One region of the Pseudomonas sp. NFACC46-3 genome, then DNA from elsewhere that is predicted to be linked to it. Evidence: predicted binding sites of a transcription regulator. Region 1 holds the regulator's gene; each other region holds the start of a gene.

Region 1 (4,637 bases):
GTGTCAGTGAACTTGTCCCTGGCTCTGGCAGAGCTTGGCCGACGGGTCATGCTGCTGGACGCCGACCTGGGCCTGGCGAACGTCGACGTGTTGTTGGGGCTTACACCCAAACGCACGCTGGCGGACGTGATTGAAGGGCGCTGTGAGCTGCGTGACGTATTGTTGCAGGGGCCGGGCGGGATTCGCATCGTGCCGGCTGCCTCAGGCACCCAGAGCATGGTTCACCTGACCCCGGCCCAGCACGCGGGCCTGATCCAGGCTTTCAGCGACATCGGCGACAACCTCGATGTGCTGGTGATCGACACCGCAGCCGGTATCGGTGACTCGGTCGTCAGTTTTGTCCGCGCGGCCCAGGAAGTGCTGCTGGTGGTCTGCGACGAACCGACGTCCATCACCGACGCCTATGCCCTGATCAAGTTGCTTAACCGCGACTATGGCATGAACCGCTTCCGCGTCCTGGCCAACATGGCCCAGAGCCCGCAGGAAGGACGCAACCTGTTCGCCAAGTTGACAAAGGTCACGGATCGTTTCCTGGACGTCGCCCTACAATACGTCGGCGCAGTGCCTTACGACGAAAGCGTACGCAAGGCCGTCCAGAAGCAACGTGCCGTTTATGAAGCCTTTCCACGTTCCAAATGCGCGCTGGCGTTCAAGGCAATCGCCCAGAAGGTCGATACCTGGCCACTGCCGGCCAACCCTCGCGGGCATCTGGAATTTTTCGTCGAGCGTCTTGTGCAACAAACAGCAGGGCCCGTGCTATGACAGCCAGCGGTTACAACCATCTCTACAAAAAATCGGCACGGGACGCCCAATACGAATTGATCGAGCGTTACGCGCCACTGGTCAAGCGTATCGCCTATCACTTGCTGGCGCGGTTGCCGGCCAGTGTCCAGGTCGAGGACTTGATCCAGGCGGGCATGATCGGCCTGCTCGAAGTGTCGAACAAATACGACGCGAGCAAGGGCGCGAGTTTCGAGACGTATGCCGGTATTCGCATTCGCGGTGCGATGCTCGATGAAGTCCGCAAGGGCGATTGGGCGCCGCGTTCGGTACACCGCAATACCCGCATGGTCAGTGATGCAATTCGGGCAATTGAAGCTAAAACCGGGCGTGACGCTAAAGATCACGAGGTTGCGGCCGAACTCCAGTTGAGTCTCGACGATTATTACGGGATTTTGAACGATACCTTGGGCAGTCGCCTGTTCAGTTTCGACGACCTGTTGCAGGACGGCGAGCATGAAGGGCTGCACGAGGATAATGCAAGTGCTCACATGGAGCCGTCGCGTGACCTGGAAGATGAACGTTTCCAGAGCGCGCTGGCGGATGCGATTGCCAATCTGCCGGAGCGTGAGCGGCTGGTCTTGGCGCTGTACTACGACGAAGAGCTGAACCTCAAGGAAATCGGTGAGGTCCTGGGGGTCAGCGAATCGCGGGTCAGCCAGTTACACAGCCAGTGCGCGGCCCGTTTGCGGGGGCGTTTGGGGGAGTGGCGAGCGCGTTGACAGGCAGTGTGGGGACACTGCGAACGAGGCTGGCCTGGCAGGTGCTGTACCAGTCTCCATCCGTTGTGCTCCAGACCGTTGTCGAGTGTTGTGCCGGATTGATTGAAATGGCGCGTCCAGGTGCTGGGCGCGTTTAAGACTGCTTGGAGGTCGAATTGGACAAGAACATGAAAATCCTCATCGTTGATGACTTCTCAACGATGCGGCGGATCATAAAAAACCTGTTGCGTGACCTTGGGTTCACCAACACGGCCGAAGCAGATGACGGGACCACTGCGCTCCCGATGTTGCACAGTGGCAACTTCGATTTCCTGGTCACCGACTGGAACATGCCGGGCATGACCGGTATCGACCTGTTGCGCCAGGTGCGTGCCGACGAAAAACTCAAGCATCTGCCGGTGCTGATGGTCACTGCCGAAGCCAAGCGCGAGCAGATCATCGAAGCGGCCCAGGCCGGTGTAAACGGCTATGTGGTCAAACCCTTCACGGCCCAGGCGTTGAAAGAGAAGATCGAAAAAATCTTCGAACGCATCGGTTAACGGCGCCACGGGGGAGCTATGGATAACGAATCTTCAATGGGCGATTTCGAATCGACCCTGAAAAAACATGCCCGCGAACTGGTCGACAGCCTTGAAAAAGGTCGCTTTGGCGATGCGGTTCAAATGATCCATGAGCTCAACCAGACCCGTGACCGCGGTCTGTATCAGGAGGTGGGCAAGCTCACGCGTGAATTGCACAGCGCGATTGTCAATTTCCAGATCGACCCGAATATGCCGCAGGCCGAGGAAGTCTCGCAGATCACCGACGCCACCGAGCGTCTGGGTTATGTGGTCAAGCTGACCGAGGCTGCGGCCAACCGCACCATGGACCTGGTGGAAAGCGCAACGCCCCTGGTCAATGGCCTGAGCGACGAAGCCCAGGCCTTGAGCACCGACTGGGGTCGGTTCATGCGGCGCGAAGTCGGCGCCGAAGAATTTCGGGAGCTGGCCCGTCGGGTCGACGGTTTCCTGACGCGCAGCAGCAACGAGAACCGCGCCGTGGCCAGTAACCTCAACGACATCCTGCTGGCTCAGGACTATCAAGACCTGACCGGTCAGGTGATCAAGCGCGTGACCCAGTTGGTCACCGAAGTCGAAAGCAACCTGCTCAAACTGGTGTTGATGGCCAGCCAGGTCGACCGCTTTGCAGGCATCGAACACGACCGTGAAGCGATGCTCGCTGAAAAAGATCCACAAAAACATCTCTCTCAGGGTGAAGGTCCGCAGATTCATGCCGATAAAAGAGAAGACGTTATGTCCGGTCAGGACGATGTGGACGATTTGCTGTCCAGCCTTGGATTCTGAGTTTTAGCCCTGTTTTAGGAGCAGCCATTAATGAGCTTCGGCGCCGATGAAGAGATCCTTCAGGATTTCCTGGTTGAGGCCGGCGAGATTCTAGAGCAACTGTCTGAACAGCTGGTCGAGCTGGAAAGCCGACCAGATGATGCGGATCTGCTCAATGCAATTTTTCGCGGTTTCCACACTGTAAAAGGAGGCGCCGGCTTCCTCCAGCTCAACGAGTTGGTGGAGTGCTGTCACATTGCCGAAAACGTGTTCGACATCCTGCGCAAGGGTGAGCGTCGCGTTGATTCGGAACTGATGGACGTGGTGCTTGAAGCGCTGGATGCGGTCAACAGCATGTTCAGCGAAGTGCGTGAGCGCTCGCCGATCACCGCTGCCACCCCCGAACTGCTCGCTGCGCTGGCGCGCCTGGCCGAGCCGCAATCGGCTGACGAAGCGGCTCCGGTTGCCGAGCCTGCGGTTGAAGAACCGGTCGCCGAGGCATCGGGCGACATCACCGATAACGAATTCGAACAACTGCTGGACTCCCTGAATACCGTCAAGGCCCAGGCCGAGGCGCCGGTCGCTCCGGCTGCACCTGCTGCACCGGTCGCCGATGGGGCTGCCAGCGATGAAATCACCGATGCCGAGTTCGAGTCACTGCTCGACCAGCTCCATGGCAAGGGCCAGTTCGCGCCGGATGCGGTCGTGCCGCCGACGGCTCCGGCCGCCCCGAAAGCCGCGGGCGACAGCTCGGACATCACCGACGACGAATTCGAAGCCTTGCTCGATCAGTTGCATGGCAAGGGCACCTTTGCCGTTGACGCGCTGGATTCAGCCATCGCTTCGGCGCCGACACCGGCCAAGCCTGCCGCTGCTACCGCGGGCAGCGACCTGATCAGCGATCACGAATTCGAATCACTGCTCGACGAGTTGCATGGCAAGGGCAAGTTCAGCGAAGTCGGTACCGCTTCTGCTGCGCCTGCTGCCGCTGCCGCAGCGGCTGCACCGGCGGCCAAGGCTGCGCCCAAACCCGCTGCCAAGGCACCGGAACCGAAGGCCGAACCTGCCAAGCCTGCCGCTGCTGCTCCGGCGCCCGCCCGTGCTGCGGCGGCTGCGCCAGCGGAAAAACCGGCCAGCGAAGCCGAGACCACTGTTCGGGTCGATACCGCGCGCCTGGACGAGATCATGAACATGGTCGGCGAACTGGTGCTGGTGCGTAACCGTCTGGTGCGCCTGGGCCTCAACAGCCAGGATGAAGCCATGTCCAAGGCCGTGTCGAACCTCGACGTGGTCACGGCGGATCTGCAGACCGCGGTCATGAAGACCCGGATGCAGCCGATCAAGAAAGTCTTCGGGCGCTTCCCGCGCCTGGTTCGCGACCTGGCTCGCCAGCTCAAGAAAGAAATCAACCTGGAACTGGTGGGTGAAGAAACCGACCTCGACAAGAACCTTGTCGAGGCCCTGGCCGACCCGCTGGTCCACTTGGTGCGCAACGCGGTCGACCACGGCATCGAGTCGCCGGAAGAACGCGAAGCCTCGGGCAAGGTCCGCAGCGGCAAGGTGATCCTGGCCGCCGAGCAGGAAGGCGACCACATCCTGCTATCGATCTCCGACGACGGCAAAGGCATGGACCCTAACGTGCTGCGTTCCATCGCGGTGAAACGCGGTGTGATGGACAAGGATGCCGCTGACCGCCTGAGCGACACCGAGTGCTACAACCTGATCTTCGCCCCAGGTTTCTCGACCAAGACCGAGATTTCCGACGTGTCGGGCCGTGGCGTGGGCATGGACGTGGTGAAAACCAAGATTTCCC
Region 2 (4,637 bases), on a different contig from region 1:
GGAGCAAGCCTGGAAAACGGCTTGGTTCCGTCAGAGGTCATTCTCAGAGCGCAAAGCAGATCCCATGTGAGCGACTCATGAGCCCAACCGATACGTGGACTGCACCAACCCCGAGGGAAAGCAGCGACTAGACACCAATTTCAATTCAACGTCCTGCTGAATGGCACCGAACAGCGACCTGCCCGCCCCGATCAGCACAGGAACAGTGGTAATCACCATGTCGGCGACTAATCCATCGCGCAGGAATGACTGCACGACCTGCCCTCCGTCGACATAGACACGATGCAAACCCTGGCTCGTCAGTTCCTCCATCACGTCCCTGGGTGAGAGGTTGGAGAAACGTACCTTGCCCTTCAGCGCCTCAGGCACCGGCGAATCCGCCAGCCGTTCCGACAACACCACCACGGGTCGTTCATAGAACCAAGTATCAAAGGTCAGTACCTTCTCGTAGCTTCCTCGCCCCATCACAATCACGTCTTTATCGGCGATGAAGTCTGAGTAGCCATGGTCCTCGGTTGGATCGTCGCGCTGCAAAAGCCAGTCGATGTCACCATCGGGCCTGGCGATGAAACCATCTAGGCTGGTGGCTATGAAAACATGGGCAGTGGCCATCAGGGTCTCCTTGAGAGGTATGTCGATGCATGACCGGAAGCACGAAATTATTGCTCACCCATAAAAATACCTAAACCGCCTCCGCCAGCATCGCGCCACGATTGCAGCCTTCTCACCCGCCCGCTACTCTCCATCTGTCGCTGCAAATTCAGCGACCGGGCGTAGGAAACCCGAAGTAAATCAAGGCGCATCAGCTGCGCCTCGCTTACTATTGCAGGCGCTTTTTCTGTGTCTGCGATATGCGTTATGGCGGCTGTGCGCGGGACACCTTCGGGTGTGCCGGGTGCCTTGATTCCCGGTTTTCCTACCCCGTGCATGGCCGCCACCCCATCCCGTAGGAAAGGACGGTTGCGGCTCTCACAGTCAAGGAGCCAGACAATGCCAAACCAGCAAGACCTCAAAACCCCAGGCCTAACCCCCTTCTGCTACCACTCCGACCGCCCTTTATTCCGCGTCAACAGCGGCATACCCATCGGCGAAGCCCTGTCCCACGCTTCCGATCTGCTCCACGTCGCCAAGGTCCTGGCCGAGGACGCGGCGATGATTCGCGGTACGGATCGGTATGCCTGGGCTTCGTGTTATTTGCAGGATATGAGCAAGGCCGTCATCGATGACGTGGTGAAGGTGCTTGAGGCGCCGGGGAGTAAGTCGGCTTAAGAGTTGCAAACCCAATGCTGCTCACGAGCGGGGCAGCCTTGGATTTTATCTGCCGGAGCAGATTAAAGAAGGGCTGCTTCACGCCCATCATCGGGGATAAATCCCTCGCCACAGGTTCACTCTGTCCCAGGCCCAAACAGTTGGCGCTGTATTCATCTAATCATTTCCCCCGCCGATAGCCTCAGATAAGAGCCTGGGCTCCCCCAAGGCTCTGCTGGCGCTCGACTACACTTCCCAGAATTCCCCCGCTCCAGGAGCAGTAAGCGATGAAGATCCGCACCAAAGTCATAGGCTCGGGGTTGGTCAGTCTTTCTTTTGCGCTATTGCTCGGCGGTATAGGGCTGTGGGGTTATCACTCCATGACCGAGGCCCTGGTGCAGAACGAGACCAGTATTTCGGCCATGCGCAAGCACATGGAGGCGGACATGATGCACGACGCCATTCGTGCCGATGTGTTGGCCGCATTGCTGGTGGCACCGGGGGACACTCAGGCGGCCAAGGAGGTGACGGAGGCATTCGATGAGCATACGCAGCGGATGCGCAAGGTTATCGCCGAAAACGCCGAGGCCAAGTTACCGGGGGATGTCGCCAAGGCGATTGGCGAGCTTAAACCACAGGTCGAAACCTATATCGACAAAGCCAAGCAAATAATCGGCAAGGCACTGAGCGGTGCCCAGGATGGCCAGGCGTTGCGGGCGGAGTTCGACGGGGCGTTTTCGGCGTTGGAGGAGCGCAACGAGGCAGTGAGTGAGCTGATCGAGAACCAGGCGCAATCCTCGCGTGAGCATCAGGACCACAGCATTCACACCTCGGAGCGCTGGCTGATCGCGACACTACTGGCCACTTGCGTGGCGCTGGCGCTGTTGTCGTGGAGCCTGCTCAAGGCTGTGCTGACGCCACTGAACAAGATCATCCTCAATGCCCAGGCGATGTCCCAAGGGGATTTGCAGCGCTCGATGGGGGCTCAGAGCAAGGATGAGTTGGGTCAGTTGCAAGGTGTGATCGAGCAGATGCAGACCAATCTGCGACAGATGATCGCCACGATCCGCGGCCAGAGCGATGAGTTGCACGGCACGTCCCGGCATCTGGGCGATACGGCGCGACAGATTGTGTCCAGCGCCGATCAGCAGGCCCAGAGCGCAACCAGCATGGCGGCGAGCATGGAGCAGATGATGGCGAATATCAGCCAGATCCATCAGCACGCCGACAGCGCCCGGACGATTTCCGCGCAGTCCGAGCATTTGGCGAGCAGCGGTGGCCAGGTGATTCTCGGGGTGGTGGAAGGCATGAACCGGATCGCCGAGGTGGTCAACCAGTCCTCCAGCAAGATCACGGCGCTGGACGCATCATCCGAGGACATTCATTCCATCATCCAAGTGATCAAGAGCATCGCCGAACAGACCAACTTGCTGGCGCTCAACGCCGCCATCGAAGCCGCCCGCGCCGGTGAGGCGGGGCGTGGTTTTGCGGTGGTGGCCGATGAGGTGCGCAACCTGGCGGCGCGCACCACCCAGTCCACCCAGGAAATCACCGCGATGATCGAGCGCATCCAGTCCAGCGCCCGGGACGCGGTGGCGAACATGCAGGCGTGTGTCAGCCGTGTGGACGAAGGCGTCAACCTGGCCCAGCAGGCCGGGGTGTCCATCAGCGAAATCCGCACCGGTGCCCGGCATGCGGCCGAAGTGGTGGAGGAAATTTCCCAGACCATTGCCGAGCAATCCAAGGCCAGTGATGAGATGGCCCAGCGGGTGGAGTCGATTGCCGAGCAGTCCCGTGAGAACACACGCTCGATTCACAACCTGACGCAAACGGCGGATCAATTGAACAATGCGGCGGGGTCGATGCAGGCTTCGGTGCAGCAGTTCAAGGTTTGATCGGATACCCGTGGCGAGGGAGCTTGCTCCCGCTGGGCTGCCTAGCAGCCCTTTTCAAACCTCGCTCACCTCGAACACAAACGAAATCTCCCGCTTCTGGGCGCTCCAGACGTACCGAATATGCTTGCCCTGCACCGGAATCGAAACTGCCGGAGGGCGAAACGCGGCCACGCATTCGTGGCCGGGCAGCCGGACGCTGTTGTACAGCAGCCCCCACGACAAGGTTTCACGCAGTTGTCGGGCGAACACTTGGGACGGACCATAGGCGGTAGGGTCGGGGTTGTGGAGGTGGGGGTAGTCGTGGCGGATATCGTGCAGAGGTTTGACCACCTTGTTGATGTAGGTGCGCATGGTCAGCTCCAGGTCTGGCTCGTTGGTCGCGCCAAGGAATCGCGCCTGGTGGTAGCAGGTCTCGGCAATGGCCGCTTCCTGGCTGCTGGCGGCGTAGTAGACGCCGAAGGTGCCGTCGCTGAAGCGGCTGCTTTTGCCGATGTGGGTAAACGCCGCCATCACCGGCGAGGAGCCGGGCCCGGAAATGCGGTCCTCTGGGCGGACCCGGGACAGCACGCCGGCTTGCTCCATCAGCCGATCGTTGGTCAACGCTTCCAGGGCGTAGGCCGTGGGCAGGTCCTCAGGGTCGAGTACGTCTTCAAACAGCGAAATCGGCGGGAAGCTGCTGTTGACGATCCGATAGGCCCGATTCCATTGCGGGTCCGCCAGTGGTGGCATCATCAACCGCGCACTCCGTCGAGGTATCGCCGCACATCGGCGATGTCTACCACGCGGCCGGTCAGCATGTAGGACAGTGCCGACTGGCCGTTGAACGGTGCCGCGGTGTTCGGGCTGCTGACCCATTGATAAGCACGGTCCCGGCTGTTGCTGAAGATAATGCTCAGTGCCTTGTGGATACCCATGAGGTAGGAAATGCGCTCGAGCGTATCGCGAGGCAGCTTCACGTTTTCCGGCAATTGTTTGTATTTGTAGAAGGTCGTGTTTCCCACCTTGCCCAGCAATGTGCGCTGCTGCTCGACGCTGCAGCCCCAGAGCGCCATGAGGTTGAAGAAAAACTTCAACGCGACTCGACCCGCATCCGGGGAATCCAATTGTTGCTGCGCATTGAGAGTGATGGAGGAAGTCGCCATGGTTTGGGCTCCTTTATCGCGGGGTGGTGCTTAGAGGATAGTACAGATGTGGATTATTTTTTAGTTTTTATTCGCAAACGGATTCTATCGATGTTCTATTCGAACAATTCGGCATGGCTTTGCAGGTCAACAAACGTAACCAGCTTCCCACTAACGGGTCTTGGCCAGCATCTGTTAGGCAAAATCCCCAAATTCCGCATAAGCTCCAACCATCGCCTGCCGGCGCTTTTCGGCACAAAATCGCGACAACCGTGGCAAGGTGCATGATGATAGCCGGCATGCACTGCCTGGCCCGGACCAGGCGCACAACAATAGCGAGCCCACTTAAGCAGAGGGCATTACCTCATGGATA
Region 3 (4,637 bases), on a different contig from region 1:
GCACTCGCTGGCGCGGGTGATGGCGGCGTCCAGCTTGCCGTGGCCGAGCACGAAGCGACCCAGCAGGGCCTGGACCTTTTCGGCCACGCCGGACAGGTCGCGGGTGGCCGTTGCCGAATGCTGCATGCGCTGGTCGATCAACTGGCTGTCGGCGTGGATCTGAGTGACTCGGTCGTTGATCCCCGTGTTGCTGTCGGCGAACTGCTGGATATGGGTCGCGATGTCCGCCAGCTTGCCGTTGGTGGATTCGAAATCGCCGATCATGCTCTCAAAATGGCCGGAGGCGCGCTCCACCACTTTCTGGGTTTCCCGGGCGCTATGGCTGATCTGGGTGGTCTGTTCGTGGGTGGAGCTGACTTCCTCGAGCATGGCGTCGATGTTGCGTGAGATGTCATCGGTGGCCCGGCTGACGTTTTGTGCCAGGGTCCGCACTTCATCGGCGACCACCGCGAAGCCCCGACCGCTTTCGCCGGCCCGGGCGGCTTCGATGGCGGCATTGAGGGCCAGCAGGTTGGTCTGGGCAGAGATCTGCTGGATCAACCCGACAATCGACTTGATGCTTGAGGAACGCTGGTTCAAGGCGCTCACCAGCGTGGCAAATTCACCGAGGCTGCTGGAGATTTCGCTGATGTTGCCGGTCACTTCCAGCAGCTCGGCGTAGGAGTCGCGGGCCATGCTCAGGTTCTGGGCGGTGGTGCTGGAAATGCCCTGGGTCTGGCGCGAGACTTCTTCGATGCGGCCCACGGCGGTGTTGCTCTGGTCCATGACTTCCTTGGCGAAGCGAGCCTGGTGGGTGGCACTGTCGCTGGAGTCGCTGATGTTCTTCAACGAGCGGGCCGATTCGACGGCGATGTGCACGGTCAGTGCCTGGACGTTGCTGATGATCTCCCGCTGCTTGGCCAGGAAACGGTTGCAAGTGCCGGCCAGCACGCGGATTTCGTCGTGAGTCACCAGCGGCAGGTCCTTGGACAGGTCACCTTCGCCATTGGCGATCTCTTCCAGGGCCTTGGTCATGGCGATGACGGGGCGCACGATGAGGTGACGGAAATACCAGACCATGAAGCTGATCATGCACAGCGTCAGGAACGCGCCGAAGAGCAGGGCATGGGTGAGGCTGTCAAGCCGACCCTCGATCTGCCCAAGCAAGGCGCCGTCCAACTGCGCATTGCGCAACTGCAGCACGATCTCGGCGCGGGCGCTGAGGGCCACCCAGTACAGCAAGCCACTGACCAGCACCAACAGGAAAAGGCTCGATAGTTTTTTGGTGAGGGTATCGAAAAACCGCATCTCGATAGACTCGTACAAGGCCTTTAACGTCTGCATGCCGCTGCTCCTGGGCAAAAAAATCTCTCAATGGAATACATTCGACCGCGAGCGCCAAAGCTTTAGGGGCGGATAGGGCTATTTGATATCACCCTGGAGACTCTGCTGCTCTTCAGCCTGCCATGACGATGGGATAGAGATGTCAATACCTGTTGGAGCGAATTAGACGAAAGTCGTACTAGCGCCTTGCCTGACGACTGCTACGGTTTGAAGTGCAAAACAATAAAAACAACACGGGAGGACACCTCCATGTCCACTGAAAAGCAACAGGCTGCGCGTGCCTACTGGACGGAAAACCTACGCTGGATGCTGGTCTTGCTGGCTATCTGGTTCCTGGTGTCGTTCGGCTTCGGCATTTTGCTGGTTGATGCACTCAACACCATCAGTTTCTTCGGTACACCCTTGGGGTTCTGGTTTGCCCAGCAGGGTTCCATCTACGTCTTTGTGCTCGAGATTTTCTTCTATGTCTGGAAGATGAATCAGCTTGATCGCAAATATGACGTCCACGAAGACTGAGGGCGGCGCACATGGACACAAAAACCCTGATTTATCTGGTCGTAGGCGCCTCCTTCGCGTTGTACATCGCGATTGCAATCTGGACGCGTGCCGGTTCCACCAGCGAGTACTACGTCGCCAGCAAGGGCGTGCATCCGGTACTCAACGGCATGGCCACCGGTGCTGACTGGATGTCGGCGGCTTCGTTCATCTCCATGGCCGGGATCATTGCCTTCGCCGGTTATGACGGTTCCGTCTACCTGATGGGCTGGACCGGGGGCTATGTGCTGTTGGCGATGTGCCTGGCGCCGTACCTGCGAAAATTTGGCAAGTTCACCGTACCCGAGTTCGTCGGGGCTCGTTATTACTCGCAGACGGCGCGGGTAGTGGCGGTGATCTGCGTGATCTTCATTTCCTTCACCTATGTGGCGGGACAGATGCGCGGTGTCGGGATCGTCTTTTCCCGTTACCTGGAAGTGGATATCAACGTCGGTGTCATGATCGGCATGGCCATCGTATTCTTTTATTCGGTGTTGGGCGGCATGAAGGGCATCACCTACACCCAGGTGGCGCAGTATTGCGTGATGATTTTCGCCTACATGGTGCCGGCGATTTTCATCTCGATAATGATCACCGGCAACCCAATACCGCAGTTGGGCTTTATCAGCGAAGTGGGCGGTTCGGGGCAGAGCGTGATCGAGCGGCTCAACGGCCTGGGTGCCGAGTTGGGCTTCAGCGCCTATACCGATGGCACCAAGTCGACCATGGATGTGTTCTTCATCACCATGGCGCTGATGGTCGGTACTGCGGGCCTGCCCCATGTGATCGTGCGTTTTTTTACCACGCCGACCGTACGTGATGCCCGCAAGTCAGCAGGCTACGCATTGCTGTTCATCGCCATTCTCTACACCACCGCGCCGGCCGTGGCGGCCTTCGCACGTACCAATCTGCTGACCTCCATTCCCAACGTCAGTTATGCCACCGCGCCAGCCTGGTTCAAAGCCTGGGAAAACTCCGGACTGATTGCGTGGGCGGACAAGAACAACGACGGCATCATCCAGTACAGCCCGGGTGCGGCCCTGGTCGGGGCGCCGAGTTTTACTGATGAGCGCGGGGCGCATGAGCAGCGATTGCTCAAGAACCAGCTCTCGCCAGTGGCCAACGAACTCTACGTCGATAACGACATCATGGTGTTGGCCAACCCCGAAATTGCTGGCCTGCCGGGCTGGGTGATCGCATTGATCGCTGCCGGTGGCCTGGCGGCGGCGCTTTCCACGGCTGCGGGGCTGTTGCTGGTGATCTCCACCTCGGTCTCACATGATTTGCTCAAGAGCAACATCATGCCCAGGATCAACGAGAAGCAGGAGTTGCTCGCGGCACGCATTGCCGCCGGTGTGGCGGTGCTGATTGCCGGATTGTTTGGCATTTATCCACCCGCGTTCGTCGCCCAGGTGGTTGCGTTCGCCTTCGGGTTGGCGGCGTCTTCCTTCTTTCCGGTCATTGTCATGGGGATCTTCTCCAAACGCATGAACCGCGAAGGCGCGATCGCCGGGATGATTGTCGGGCTGACCTTCACATTCACCTACATCGTCTACTTCAAGTTCATCAACCCGACGATGAACACGGCTGAACATTGGTGGCTGGGTGTTTCCCCTGAAGGTATCGGCACGTTGGGGATGGTCTTCAACTTCCTGGCCGCGGTGGTGGTGTCGCGCTTTACCGCGCCGCCACCGGAGCACATCCAGCACCTGGTCGAAGACATTCGCGTACCGAGAGGAGCCGGTGCTGCCATCGACCACTGACCACTGATCAGCCCAAGACTGGGAGAGGGAAACAAACGAGGGCGCCGGACTCATCATCCGGCGCCCTCGTTTGTGCGCAGAGTCAAGCGGGGTGATGTTAGAAAGATTTACTGGGAATCATTCTCAAAGTATATTCCCTCTCATTTCCAACCCTCTGTGAGTGCGCGTCTTGAATCGTTCCACCCCTCTCGCTAATCGCAACGTCTTCATCAAGTGTGTATTGCCGACATTGTCTTACTGCTTCATCGCAAGCCCGGTGTGGGCGCAGGCCGCTCTCGAACTGCCGGCCACGGACATCCAGGGCAGTCGCGTCACTCAGGACGAGGGCTATACGACGTCGCAAGCCAGCACGGCGAGCAAGAGCGATGTACCGATCAAGGAAGAGGCGCAATCGATCAACGTGGTGACCCAGCAGACCCTGGCCGACTATCAGGTGCGCTCGCTGGCCGATGCGATGAAGTTCGTCAGCGGCGTCAGCCAGGGCAATACCCTCGGCGGCTCGAGGGATTCGCTGGTCAAGCGCGGGTTCGGCACCAACGACGACGGCTCGATCCTGCGCGACGGCGTGCGTTCGAACCTGGGCCACAACTTCAGCGCCACCACCGACCGCGTCGAAGTGCTCAAGGGCCCGGCCTCGATGTTGTACGGCGCGCTGGAGCCCGGCGGCCTGGTCAACGTCATCAGCAAGAAACCGGAATACACGCAAAGCACCACGCTGAGCGGCTCGGCCTACAGCGAAGGCGGCGGCACCATGGCCTTGGACACCACCGGGCCATTGGGAGACACCGGCCTGGCCTATCGCTTGATTGCCGAGCGTGGTCACGAGGATTACTGGCGCAACTACGGGGTCAACGAGAGCACGCTGGTCGCGCCGTCCCTGGCTTGGACGGGGGAGCGGGCCTCGTTGAATCTCAGCTATGAGTACAACGAATATTCCAATCCCTTTGACCGGGGCACAGTGTTCCGCAATGGACATCCGGCGGACATCGATTATGACAAGCGCCTGGACGAGCCCTG
Region 4 (4,637 bases), on a different contig from region 1:
CCGCGCAACCTTGGGGTTGCGCGGCTCTTTTGCGTTTATCAATACCTGTCGCGAACGACCGTCAGGCACTCAACCGCGCCGTCACTTCATTCAACTGTCCCGACAAACCGTGCAAGTCCCGACTGGCGGCTTCGGTGCGCTGCACATTGTCCAAGTTAGTGCTGGCAATGCAGGTGATTTCCGTCAGGTTGCGGGATATGTCTTCGGCCACGGAAGTCTGCTCTTCGGCTGCGGTGGCGATCTGGCGGTTCATGTCACGAATCGCTTCGACAGCCTGGGTGATGCGTTCGAGCATCACACCGGCCTGGGTCACTTGCTCCACACTTTCTTCGCTGCGCGATTGCCCACTTTCAATGGCGTGGGCCGCGTCCACCGCTCCCGTTTGTACAGTCTGGATAATCTGGTTGATCTCGATGATTGACGAAGCCGTACGCTGGGCCAGGCTGCGGACCTCATCGGCGACCACCGCGAAACCGCGCCCCGCCTCCCCGGCTCGCGCCGCTTCGATGGCAGCATTGAGGGCCAGCAGGTTGGTCTGTTCGGCGATCCCGCGGATCACCTCCAGCACCTTGCCGATGCGCCCGCTGTCGGTTTCCAACTGACGGATGACCGTGGCCGTGTTGGCGATCTCGCCGCGCATCCGGGTGATGGTGTGAATGGTCCCTTGCATGACCTTCTCGCCCTGCTGCGCCGATTGATCGGCGTCATCGGCCGCCCTTGCAGCGTCAGCCGCATGGCGGGCCACTTCCTGGGCTGTGGCGGACATTTCGTTCATCGCCGTCGCCACCTGATCGGTGCGTTCGAATTGCTCGCTGGTGCCCTGGCTCATCAGGCTGGCGATGGCATTGAGCTCACCGCTGGCACTGTCCAGTTCCGTGGCACTGCGTTGCAGGCGGGTAAAGGTTTCGGCAAGGAAATCGCGCAATGTGTTGGCCGCTACCGCCAGATTGCCCAACTCGTCCTGACGGTTGCTTGTCACACGCTCGGCGAAACGCCCATGGCTGAGTCGGGTCACGTAGTCGATCAGGTTACGGATCGGTTGAACCAGGTTGCGATTGACCAGCCACAGGCTGAACAGCCCAATCAGCACACCCGACACCAGCATGATCACGGTGCCCAGCATAATCGTGCGATCGGCGCCGGCACTGATCAGCGTCGATTGCTCGGTGGCCAGCTTGCGCAGCTCCACCACCAGCGCACTCATTTGCTCACTGGCCGCACGGTCCACGCCCTTGACCGCCGCATCGCCCGCCGCCGAATCGCCACCGGAGGCGACAAATGCGTCACGGCCCTTTTGGTAGGCAGCGCCCAACTGACGATGTTCATCGCGCAGGGCCACGATGCGGGTCTTGATTGGCGCCGGCACACCTTCACGCCCGCTCAATTGGCCAAGGATGTCTTGGACCTCACGCTGACGTTCCTCGAACTGCTTCCAGTATTTATCCAGGTCCGCCGGCTGCTTGCCGCGCAGCAGGACGTTTTTCCATTCCTGCACCTGCACCTTGAACTGCAGGTTGGCCTCGTCGATCAATTGCGAGGCACGCAACGGTCCATCGATCAGGTTGCGATAGTTCTGGACACCATTGGAAAGGAAATGAAAGGACGCCAGGGCGATCAGCAACATCGCCAGCAGGCTGCCGCTCAACAGGGCGAGAATCTGGGCTCGAAGGGATTTTTGTAGAATCATGGGGAGCAATCTCTAAGCAAGAGGAACAGGAACGATGTCCCGCCCCCATATCCGCAACACACCGAATACGGGGGATATGTACACGACATCGGCCTGCCCGGGGCATTCTTGAAACTTGGCGACTGCCGGTAGCGCCAGCTTGGCGGTGCGGATGGGACTGTCACAAAACCATCAAGAAAGCTTGCGAAGATGGCGTTCAAGTGAACCTGTAGCCGCGACAGGCACTTCCCGCCAGCGAGACTTCATGAACCACAGCCTTGATCAAAGCCACCGTGATCCGGACCTGTTCGGCCTGCTTTACGGGTTCCGTTTCCGCCCCGGCGAACGCGGGCAGGAAATCGATTCGGCCCAGGCCTTACGGAGCCTGCAACACCCGCAAGACTCGGATGAGTTCCTCTGGCTGCACCTGAACCTGGCCCACGCTGCGTGCGAGCGCTGGATGAAAGGTCACCTGGCCCTGCCCCAGGAATTTTTCGAAGCCTTGCACGAAGGCTCGCGCTCGACCCGCATCGAGCATGTCGACTCGGCGTTGCTGGCCGTGGTGAACGATGTCGTGTTCAACCTCAGCAACATGGTGTCCTCGGATGTCTCCACATTGTGGGTTTGCGTGCACAGCCGATTGATCGTCAGCGCGCGCCTGCAACCCTTGCACTCGGTCGACAAGCTGCGCTCGTCGGTGAAGGCCGGCGAGTGCTTTCGCTCGCCAGTGGAATTACTCGTGCACTTGCTGCGCGACCAGGGCGAAGTGCTGACCCAGATCGTGCGCAAGACCAGCCTGAGCGTCGACCAGGTCGAAGATCAATTGCTGTCCTCGCGGCTGTCCACCAACCGCGCCGAGCTGGGCAGCAACCGCCGGGTGCTGGTGCGCTTGCAGCGCTTGCTGGCCCTGGAGCCGGGTTCATTGCTACGTCTGCTCAACCGCCCGCCGCAATGGTTGCAGAAAGAAGACGTCAAGGAGCTGCGCAAATCCACCGAGGAATTCGCCCTGATCATCAACGACCTCACCGCGTTGAGTGAACGGATCAAGCTGCTCCAGGAAGAAATCGCCGCCAATCTCAACGAACAAAGCAACCGCACCCTGTTCACCCTGACGGTGGTCACGGTATTGGCATTGCCCATCAACATCATTGCCGGTTTCTTTGGCATGAACGTCGGTGGCGTGCCGCTTGCCAGCGATCCCGAAGGCTTCTGGATCCTGGTGGCACTGGTGGCAACCTTCACGCTGATTGCCGGCCGCTGGGCATTTCGCAAGCGAGGTGACTATTGAACATGACGTGTCTAGACAATCCCTTTTGTCGGCCCGACGGGATTTAAAAGTCTTTTTGTCATTTCTCCTGCTGTATCCTGCCCAGGCTTTGTAAAAGCGCGGATCTACCAGATCTATCCACAGACCTTGCGAGGAGCGCGATATGCACGAGATCCCTAATCTCCCCTTCCCAAGCCTGCACGACACTGAGCAGACGACCACGCTACAAGCCGGGGGGCAAGCAGACGCCCAGCAACCCGAGCCAAAAGAAGCCACTGAACGCCGCCAGGCCGACAGCGAAGACTGATTGACCCGCACCACCAGACCGTGTGGAAAGCGCTAAGATGCGCTTTCCACACCGCCTGAACCCCGAGCCCTCCATGACCGATGACACCCCTCCATTCAGCGAAGCCCAGGCCAGCGTACTGATCGGCACTGCCGAAAAAATGGTCGAGATCTGGACCCGCCTTCCTGCCGAGAAACAAGCGGTCCTGCTGGCGCGCTTTGGCAGCGAAGAAAACGCCATCGCCGCACTGGTTACCACACGCCTGGTCAGCGGTGAGGGCGGCAACTGAACCACCATTGGGCAAATAGTTTTACTTTTCTGCGCCCTGACCCCACGGTCGCCGTTATCATAAGCAGCCTATCTATCCTGCTGCTCCGTGGACCTTTACCCCATGTCAGATTCCCAGCGCCCCCTGGCGGTCACGCTGCAAGTCGTCTCCATCGTCCTGTTCACCTTCATCGGCTACCTGAATATCGGCATTCCCCTGGCCGTGCTGCCCGGGTTCGTCCACGGCGAACTGGGCTTCGGCGCAGTGATCGCCGGGTTGGTGATCAGCGTGCAATACCTGGCCACCCTGCTCAGTCGTCCTTACGCCGGGCGAATCATCGATAACCTGGGGAGCAAGCGCGCGGTGATGTTCGGCCTCGCCGGCTGCGGGCTGAGCGGCGTGTTCATGCTGGTCTCTGCCTGGACGCCCCACCTGCCCACGTTCAGCCTGATCAGCCTGCTGATCGGTCGTCTGGTGCTCGGCAGCGCGGAAAGCCTGGTGGGCTCCGGTTCGATTGGCTGGGGCATCGGCCGGGTCGGCGCGGCGAATACCGCCAAGGTGATTTCCTGGAACGGTATCGCCAGTTACGGCGCGCTGGCGATCGGCGCACCGCTGGGAGTGTGGCTGGTCAATGCGCTGGGGCTGTGGAGCATGGGCGTGAGCATTATCTTGCTCGGTTTGCTGGGGTTGGCATTGGCCTGGCGCAAAACCGCCGCGCCCATCGTCACTGGCGAACGCCTGCCGTTCATGCACGTGCTGGGGCGCGTCCTGCCGCACGGCTGCGGCCTGGCCCTGGGTTCCATCGGGTTTGGCACCATCGCCACGTTCATCACCCTGTACTACGCCACCCAGCATTGGGACAACGCGGTGTTGTGCCTGAGCCTGTTCGGCGCCAGCTTCATCGGCGCGCGCTTGCTCTTTGGCAACCTGATCAACCGAATGGGCGGCTTCCGCGTCGCCATTGCCTGCCTGTCGGTGGAAACCCTGGGCCTGTTGCTGTTGTGGCTCGCACCGGATGCCCACTGGGCCCTGGCGGGCGCGGCGTTGAGCGGTTTCGGCTTCTCCCTGGTGTTTCCGGCGCTGGGCGTGGAAGCGGTCAACCTGGTGCCGGCCTCCAGCCGTGGGGCGGCGGTGGGGGCTTATTCACTGT

What was found. The regulator FliA, encoded in region 1, starts transcription of late flagellar genes. The targets are predictions, from matches to a motif close to CTAAAGTTTNNNNNNNNNNNGCCGNTAA.
Region 2: BM300_RS12745 (methyl-accepting chemotaxis protein) is a predicted target of FliA. The motif match lies at 1,332-1,359, and genes of this name have one in related genera.
Region 3: BM300_RS10745 (methyl-accepting chemotaxis protein) is a predicted target of FliA. The motif match lies at 1,362-1,389, and genes of this name have one in related genera.
Region 4: BM300_RS06245 (methyl-accepting chemotaxis protein) is a predicted target of FliA. The motif match lies at 1,773-1,800, and genes of this name have one in related genera.

What each region holds. Positions count from the first base shown of each region.
Region 1 covers NZ_FOTH01000030.1:50,779-55,415, forward strand. The annotation lists gene fleN (flagellar synthesis regulator FleN) at 1-762, shown strand, start outside; gene fliA (RNA polymerase sigma factor FliA) at 759-1,502, shown strand; gene BM300_RS24015 (chemotaxis response regulator CheY) at 1,670-2,041, shown strand; gene BM300_RS24020 (protein phosphatase CheZ) at 2,060-2,845, shown strand; gene BM300_RS24025 (chemotaxis protein CheA) at 2,876-4,637, shown strand, end outside.
Region 2 covers NZ_FOTH01000010.1:62,401-67,037, forward strand. The annotation lists gene BM300_RS12735 (dihydrofolate reductase family protein) at 76-612, opposite strand; gene BM300_RS12740 (DUF3077 domain-containing protein) at 991-1,269, shown strand; gene BM300_RS12745 (methyl-accepting chemotaxis protein) at 1,536-3,143, shown strand; gene BM300_RS12750 (RES family NAD+ phosphorylase) at 3,198-3,875, opposite strand; gene BM300_RS12755 (MbcA/ParS/Xre antitoxin family protein) at 3,875-4,285, opposite strand; gene BM300_RS12760 (LysR family transcriptional regulator) at 4,631-4,637, shown strand, end outside.
Region 3 covers NZ_FOTH01000007.1:183,473-188,109, reverse strand. The annotation lists gene BM300_RS10745 (methyl-accepting chemotaxis protein) at 1-1,323, opposite strand, end outside; gene BM300_RS10740 (DUF4212 domain-containing protein) at 1,573-1,839, shown strand; gene BM300_RS10735 (sodium:solute symporter family protein) at 1,851-3,620, shown strand; gene BM300_RS10730 (TonB-dependent siderophore receptor) at 3,790-4,637, shown strand, end outside.
Region 4 covers NZ_FOTH01000003.1:158,078-162,714, forward strand. The annotation lists gene BM300_RS06245 (methyl-accepting chemotaxis protein) at 62-1,687, opposite strand; gene BM300_RS06250 (transporter) at 1,932-2,954, shown strand; gene BM300_RS30995 (hypothetical protein) at 3,097-3,240, shown strand; gene BM300_RS06255 (hypothetical protein) at 3,278-3,508, shown strand; gene BM300_RS06260 (MFS transporter) at 3,611-4,637, shown strand, end outside.